DNA from 2 places in the Lacticaseibacillus zeae subsp. silagei genome. Region 2 is predicted to be linked to the other one. Evidence: predicted binding sites of a transcription regulator. Region 2 holds the regulator's gene; the other holds the start of a gene.
The links. The regulator LexA, encoded in region 2, represses DNA repair genes until DNA is damaged. The targets are predictions, from matches to a motif close to CNAACANNTGTTNG.

Region 1 (4,218 bases), 590 kb from region 2:
TGGGTTGGTTCGCAATAATTTGATCAACGTGACTTTTGAGATCATGCCACTGCAAGATGAATGTTTGCCTAGCCTTTTCGCCATCTGCTGTGATCGTATAATACTTGCGACTTGGTCCGTCCGGCGATGGGCGCATGTGACTCGTCAGGAGACCCTTCTTTTCCATCGTCATCAATAGCGGATAAATCGTCCCCTTAGGCACATTCTCGAAGCCAAAAAGATTAAGCGATTCGCTGATGGCATAACCGTATTGTTCTTTGCGCGCGAGCAAGATGAGCAGGCACCCTTGTAAAATGCCTTTTAGCATCTGGCTGTTGTCGTCTCTCGCCATCAGAATCTTCCCTTCGCCTAATATGCTTTACACACTAGTAGTTTAAACCGAAACGGCTAGTGTGTAAAGCAAAATAGCCGGTGACAATGGCCGGCTATGGTTTCCATATTTTAATTTGAGAGAAGGGCATTGTTCTATGTTAATGGAACTTAAAACACCACTTTTAAAGTGAAAAATGGGCGTAACAAAATCGGCGATCAGAATTAAATTACCGGTCCCTTTTACCTCACGACTCACTCATCGGCCCCACAGTTTTTGTCATGTTAAACCAAACTTCGCCGGCATGAGTGGAGGCTGCCTGTCCGTCATTGTGGAAGCCGGCGTGCTCATAAAAAGGGATGAGGCGCTGGAGACAGGTTAAGGTAATGGCGATGCGCTTTTGCTTGCGCGCAACGTCGGTCATTTTGGCTAAGAGCTGGCGGCCAATGCCGTGATGTTGCAGATCAGGCGCAACCGCGAGACTCAGAATCGCAATATACGGTGCAGCTGCCGAGTTAGGCTGGCTGCTAACGAACAAATCGTCGGTAATGGTTGACTGTGAAGTGGCTGGGCCAACAATATAACCCGCAATTGTTTGGCCAGTCCGCGCTACAATAAACGTGTCAGGATAATGAATGATGCGGGCTGCCATGCTGGAACGACTGGCAGCTTCCTGGGGTGTGAAGCCCGCCCGTTCGATTCGCATAATGGCGTCAAGATCGGTTAAGTTCGCCGTGGAAAAATGCAGTTTCAATGTTATGCCTTCTTTGCTATGTCAATTTGAAAAACGAGGTGGTCATCAATGGATAAGCGACTCGTCAGAATCAGTAAAACATTAAGCCTGATCTTGCGGCACCATCCGGAAAAAATCGGTGTCACACTGGATCGCTATGGCCGCACAGATTTGGAAACGTTGCTTAGGCGATTCAATGCACATTACCAGATGCATCTTGATCGCCAAGTGCTTGATGACATTATGACACAAAGCGACAAGCAGCGGTTTGCGATTGAGGGAAGCACCATCAGAGCGGTATACGGCCATAGTGTCCCGGTCTTGCCGTTAATGCCGACGCGACGTCCGCCGATCTGGTTATATCATGGCACGTCACATCAAGCAGCCGTTTTGATTGATGTTGAAGGGCTTAAACCAATGGATCGCGATTTTGTCCATCTTTCCGAAAATCTTAAAATGGCGTGGCAGGTTGGTGTGCGGCATGACCGCCATCCGGTTATTTATCGCGTGGCCGCGCAAAAGGCAGCAGATACCGGTGAGGTTTTTTATCCGACAGGGAGTCAGGTTTGGTTGGTGCACGCAGTTCCTCCGGCATTTTTAACCCGAACATCATCCCCAACATCGTGACGAACGCCTGCTTTTAGCCGGAAACGTTCGTTTTTTTATGTTAGTATTAGGCATACTTAAAAAAGGAGGTTCTATCATGAAGGCTGATGCACCTGATGATTTACGGTTAAATCCGAAACAGTTCGCCAAGCTTGTTGTGGGGTCACACCAAGTACCGGACGACAAAGATCCGGAAGCTATTGTGAAACGAAAACTGACGCTTTATCTCACTGCTTATTACTTAGCAGAGCGGTTTAATGAGTTGCAGCAAGAAACATTGGACCACGCTCCGTCACGGGAAAACTTTCACCAACTGTTGAAAAAGTTGGAAGATGAGCGTTTTCAGGATTGGTAGACTAACACAGAAAAACGCTTCTGTATTAGTCAATTGTGAAGTAAGTATCAATTGAAAAACGTTCTTTTACAATTGTTCCCATCGTATCATTAAAATATGCCTCCATTGACTTAAAACCGAATTTTAAGCCAATGAAGGCGTTTTCTTTTTCTTGGAAAATTTAGATTCCCCTTAACCGTACAATTGTTCTTTTGGTGTTCTAAAGAAGCAAAATCGGCCTTTTCGTGACAGAAATCACGTATCATGTGGATAGCGACAAAAACTTATGAAAAGAGGTTGGGACTATGTTACTCACCGTCATTGCTTACGCCATGATTATTGTTTTCATGTACGTCATCATGACCAAGAAGCTCTCACCATTCACTTCTTTAGTGATGATCCCGCTGCTGTTTGCAATTATTGCGATGGTAGCAGGCGTGGCGAAGAAAGGGACGATCGGCGATTTCGTGTTGAAGGGTCTGACAACGACCGCTAACACAGGGATCATGCTCTTATTCGCTATTCTGTATTTTTCCATTATGCTCGACGCCGGTCTGTTCGATCCGATTACAGCCCGGATGATCAAGATCGCAAAAGGCGACCCGATGAAAGTGCTGATGGCAACCGCGATTGTTGCGATGGCAGTTTCACTTAACGGGGATGGCACCACAACGACTTTGATCTGCTGCTCAGCATTTATTCCGATTTATAAGAAGCTCAACATGAATATGATGAATCTCGGTGTTTTGATTATTTTGCAAAATACCATCATGAACCTGTTGCCTTGGGGCGGGCCAACCGCTCGGGCCATGGCCGTTTTGAAGGTTGATGCCGATATTTTGACGTATTTATTGCCAGGTATGATTCTGGCCTTGGCTTATGTTGTTTTCTACGTTGCGCCACACATGGGCCGCGCGGAACGGAAACGCTTGGGTGTTCGGGAATTAACCGATGAAGAAATCGATGAGATGACGTCAGTGGTTGATCCTGAAGTTTCCGAAATTCGCCGTCCAAATATGTTTGCTTTTAATGGCATTCTGACCATTGTGCTTATTGCCTGGTTGGTGGCAAGTTCCTTTATCAAGGCGATTGCAATGCCACCGCTGTTGCTCTTCTTGGTTGGTACCTGTATTGCATTGATGGCTAACTATCCTAAGTTAGGCGACCAAAGCAAGCGAATCGGTGCTAACGGCGGCGATGCCGTGCAAGTTGTTATTCTGGTCTTTGCTGCCGGGGTCTTCATGGGCTTATTCCAGGGAACCGGGATGGCCGAAGCACTTGCCAAGAGTTTCACCGCGATTATTCCAAGTTCCATGGCTGGGTTCTGGGGATTGGTTATTGCGCTGATTTCTGCACCAGGGACCTTCTTCTTGAGTAACGACGGCTTCTACTTCGGCGTTATGCCGGTGCTGGCAACTGCAGGACGCGCCTATGGCTTTACCAATATGCAGATGGCTTTAGCATCATTAATGGGACAAGCATTCCACTTGCTTTCACCGTTAGTTGCCTTTATTTACCTACTGCTCCGGCTCACCGGGTTGGACATGGGTAAGTGGCAACGTGAAGCTGGTAAATACGCATTAGGCGTTTTCGCCATCTTCGTGGTCACCGTTATGCTCTTCGGCCACGTACCATTCTATCTACCACAAAAGTAAGCACCAATTCAAAAAGACACCGAAAAGCCAATCGTGATTGGCTTTTCCCCGTATTATAAGGTTGATGAGAACCAGAAAATGCATGACGATAACGATTGGTTCGGCATTTAACAACGTTGGTTCAAGCTTACATTAACGCGTTTGCTGGTGCAGAAGCCTGCATGTAAGGACCTTGGTCGCAATGGTCAAAGCCCGACCATCACGCCCAAGGCCGCTTACACTCCGGCTTCTACCCGCATCGGCTCACGCTTAGGGGGTGTAAAGATGTTTAAATGGTTGCATCGGCGTAAACAACCGCAAACGCTAATTGAATCGACGCCGGTTAAATCGGTGAATGCTGATGAAGCAGCTCAGGCGGATGAATGGGAAGAAGTACCCAATTATCTGGAAGTTGATCCGGCGAATGAACTGACTGCCAGCTTAATCGCTGCCGCGGTTACTGCGGACACGGCGCCTGATGCCAAACTTGTGCTTAAACATTTGTATGTTGAAAATCCCGAGGCCAAACGGGTTGGCTTGATTGCCAGCGCGATTGCGGCGGGTGATGGTCATGGGCATTATGTGGTCAAGTCAATTAAGA
Region 2 (4,218 bases):
TAACCGAAGCAAGCGTTGCATGGCTTTGACGCCACCTCGCGCCTGCGCTAAACTTGCAGTCATGGCGTGCCTTTTAGGTTCCCCAGCATTTTCATGATTCTTATTCACCAGCCACCGGAGGCTATTATGATCAACTTATCTGCCAATAAGCTATCATCCCGCGAGCAATACAAACTGCTGTCTGGCAGCATCATTCCCCGCCCCATCGCGTGGATCACGACGCAAAGCACGGCCGGCGTCATCAACTTAGCGCCATTTTCATTTACAACCGGCATCTCTAATCAGTTGCCATTGCTATCCGTGTCCATTTTGCGTGATGGCGGGCAGCCAAAAGACACGGCGGCGAATCTTTTGGCCCGCCATGAAGCGGTCGTGCACATGGTGAGCATCGATCTCACCAAGGCGATGAATCAAACTGCCGCCCGCTTAACCCCGGATCAAAGCGAATTGAACCTGATTGATCTGCCACTGGTGGCCAGTACTGAAATTCAGGTGCCTGGGTTGCAAGCCGCGCGTATTCGCTTTGAAACGCAACTTTATCAATATGTACCGATTCGTGATCGTGCCGGGGTGATTATCACCGATCTCTTTATCCTGGAAATTCGACAGTTCCACTTTGCCGATACGGTGCTTGATTTGCCAAGCTTACACGTTAATCCTGCCGCTTTGGCACCGGTGGCCCGCCTCGCCGGTCCTACTTATGCCGAACTTGGTCAAACTTTTATGTTACGGCGGCCAAAATAATTTATAAGGAAGTGTTGGTATTTGACCGCATTTATCTCAAGCGTCTTTGGCGTTCTTGAAATTCTCATTTTGATCATTCTCGGCTATTTCCTTACTGCCCGCGGCTGGTTTAATAACCACTCAAGCAAGGTAATTGCCAAAGTTGTTACCCAAGTCGCTCTACCAGCTTATATGATCGTAACCATCGCATCGAAATTCACTGCCGGTATGCTGCTGCGGTTATTGCCAAACTTGTTGTTTCCGGTCTTGTCCATGATGATACTTTTCGCGTTATCCTTTTTAGTGTGTTACCTGTTAAAAGTTCCAAAGTCGCGAAAAGGCACATTTAAGTCCATGTTTTTCAACTCCAACACAGTTTTTATCGGCCTGCCGGTTAACCTAGCCTTGTTCGGTCCTCGCAGTTTGCCTTATGTCTTGGTCTATTACATGGCCAACACGACGATCTTTTGGACCATCGGCGTCTACCTTATTCAAGGCGATGGCCCCAAACCAGCCCGCTTTAATCTTAAAAAGGCTTTGGGGAAAGTTTTCTCCCCACCTTTACTGGGTTTCATGCTGGGAATTGTGTTAGTCTTGCTGAATATCAAGTTGCCGACTTTTTTGATGTCTGATCTGACTTATATCGGCGATTTGACGGTTCCGGGCTCCATGTTCTTTATCGGCATTGCCTTACACGAAGCTGGGTGGAGTCAACTGCGCCTCAGCAAGGAAGCACTCGGCATCTTCAGCGGCCGCTTCCTTTTTGCCCCACTGTTAATGACGGCACTGGTCGCCTTTGCGCCGGTTCCGACGCTGATGAAACAAATCTTCATCCTGCAATCCTGCATGCCGGTCATGACCAATGCGCCGGTGGTTGCCAAACTTTATGACGCCGATGCTGACTACGCTGCGATCATGGTCACGGAAACCACGCTTCTATCCATGATCGTCATCCCCATCGTCATGACCTGCATCCAATTCATTCACTAGGAGACCACCATTGAAAAAATTAGTTTGGCTCATGTTATTACTTATCCTGAGTGGTTGTTCTCAAGGCACGCCGACTGCCAAACCATCATCAACTCGATCAGCCACCAGTGAACGGACATCAAAGCCGGCAAAAACCCGGAAAAAAGCAAAAAAAGCTGCGCCTAAAGCAACCTTGTCCACGCTGGTCGGTCATGCGTTTGTCCAACAGGATGACCAAAAGAAAGCGATCCGCGTGTTGTCGTCAACCAGTGGCTATTACCTCGAAACATTGTCGAACCAAGATGGTGACTTTGAAAGTACAGATCAAGGTATTTTTGCGGCCCAACTGACTTTAAAGGGAAGGATTTTCACCTTCACCGGCAAAGCCCAACCACAGGCCGCCAGCAACACGGTTCAATTCCAACTTACTAAAAAGGGATTACTGAAACAGCTTCCGGATGGCCCATTTTACAAAAAGGTACCAAAAGACGATCTTGATCAGCTTAACCGTCCTTAATGGTAGCAACTGTCACCTCAACAAAAAAGCATTTGCCACGCACACTCAATTGAATGTGTGCGGCAAATGCTTTTTTAGCTTGGTCTATTATTACTGGCACTTATACAAGCGCAGGACGATACAAACTCACAACAATGCCGAGAATCGTCACATCCGGGAAAAACATGTCTTCCATATCATCATTTTCCGGATGAAGCCGGATGCCGTTCTTTTCTTTGTAAAAACGCTTGACGGTGGCTTCATCTTCTTCGGTCATTGCCACGACAATCTGCCCATTTTCGGCGTCGTTTTGCTTCTTCACAATAATCTGATCGCCATCAAGGATGCCGATCTTGATCATGGAACTGCCTTGAACCCGAAGCATGAACAGCTCATCGGCCGAGTATGGTAGGTCATCCGGCACCGGGAAATAGTCATCGATATTCTCAATGGCAGTAATCGGCACCCCGGCCGCAACGGTACCGACAATCGGAATACCTTCTGCCTGCACGCCGATAAAATCGCGCCCTGCTGCAGTCACTTCGATTGTTCGCGGCTTAGACGGGTCTTTAGCGATCAATCCGGCCGCCAGCAGTTTTTCTAAGTATGCTGCAACGGTACTGGAAGAACTAAGGCCAACTGATTTGCCGATCTCGCGAACTGTGGGTGGATACCCATGATCCTCGATCGCGTCATAGATGGTTTGTAAAATCTGTTTCCAACGTTTTTGACTCGCTTGTGTTGGCATCCGCTCACCGCTCCGTTCTCATTTGTTACACCAAGCATACCAAACCGAACGAACGTTTGCAATCATTTTCGCCGTCGTTACACGAAAAAATCCGCAGTCATCACGGCTGCGGATCATTTCATCAAATTAGTTATGCAATAATGGCATCTTATGCATCTGACGCCGATCACATCTGCTCTTGATGACTGCATAGAAGAAGCTTAGGAAAATATCCAGAGCCATCAACAAGATGCCGGCCGTCGCATAGTTGCTAAATAACAGCAATGTTGCGACCAGGGTCAGAGTTATTAATGTCCATTTAGCCCCGCGAAGTAAATTCATATGGGGTCACTCCTCTCCGTATCGGTAAAACCGACATTGACTCACCGTTTTGGTTGTGACTTTATCATACCTGATTTTTTTGATTTGTAAAGCTTTTGTATATGTAAAATTTACATTTGACGCCCTTATTTAGGCATTTTTAATATTTGTAACGGCTAATCGGTGTTTTTGTAAATTTATTGTAACGGCGCCGATACCTTCTTCGAACCATTTTAGTTAACCCTAGCCTCGAAAAATCATGGCTAGTCTAGTATCATTGTTATACGGAAGCATCCGACGTCTGGCGGGTAGAAACTTCGAAAAAAATGACTCACGTGCAATCAGCTGACTTGTAAAAAAACGGCAACTGCACGTCGAAGCTTTCTTGGTTTACCACAGATCTCATGCTCGACTTGTCGTCTTTTGTAAAGGTTACTAATGACACCGCTGATTAAATCGCGTCATAACCTTTAACGTCCTTAGAGGAGGATCGCCTGTGAAACGTACCGATTCATGGTTCTACCGCCGCTTCATCAACAACAAGTTCATGGTCTTCTTAATTGACCTGCTTTTGGCCCTGCTGGTTATTTTTGTTTTCACCAAAATTGCCTGGGTATTCCAGCCTGTGGTCGATTTTCTCGGTATCATCGCGCCACCGTTCATTTTCGCCGGCATTCTCTTCTATCTGACAGTTCCGATCATTAATCGCCTTGAAAAAACCGGGCTGCATCGCGGTTGGGCGATTGCGTTGCTCTTCGTCGTTTTGATCGGCCTTCTGGTCTGGGGACTGTTGCGTTTCCTTCCGGCGGTGAGCAACCAAATTACCAGCATTGTCGATTCGGCACCGCAAATTTTTACGGAAATCGGTAAATGGCTGGATGACTTGAATGATAAGCAAAATGTTTTATCGCAGCATGACCTCAACAACATCGCCAGTGAAGTCCAAACGTTCTTCACTGGCAAACAAGGTGCTTTCGTCACC

Region 1: the regulator LexA is predicted to act here: its motif matches at 2,181-2,194, upstream of LACZS1_RS06215 (CitMHS family transporter).

The regions. Positions count from the first base shown of each region.
Region 1 is NZ_CP132484.1:1,300,233-1,304,450, forward strand. Features, by position in the region: gene LACZS1_RS06195 (PadR family transcriptional regulator) at 1-331, opposite strand, end outside; gene LACZS1_RS06200 (GNAT family N-acetyltransferase) at 558-1,064, opposite strand; gene LACZS1_RS06205 (RNA 2'-phosphotransferase) at 1,113-1,670, shown strand; gene LACZS1_RS06210 (hypothetical protein) at 1,747-2,004, shown strand; gene LACZS1_RS06215 (CitMHS family transporter) at 2,289-3,638, shown strand; gene LACZS1_RS06220 (hypothetical protein) at 3,903-4,218, shown strand, end outside.
Region 2 is NZ_CP132484.1:712,508-716,725, reverse strand. Features, by position in the region: gene LACZS1_RS03375 (flavin reductase family protein) at 127-744, shown strand; gene LACZS1_RS03370 (AEC family transporter) at 766-1,713, shown strand; gene LACZS1_RS03365 (hypothetical protein) at 1,745-2,209, shown strand; gene lexA (transcriptional repressor LexA) at 2,310-2,936, opposite strand; gene LACZS1_RS03355 (hypothetical protein) at 3,063-3,257, opposite strand; gene LACZS1_RS03350 (AI-2E family transporter) at 3,733-4,218, shown strand, end outside.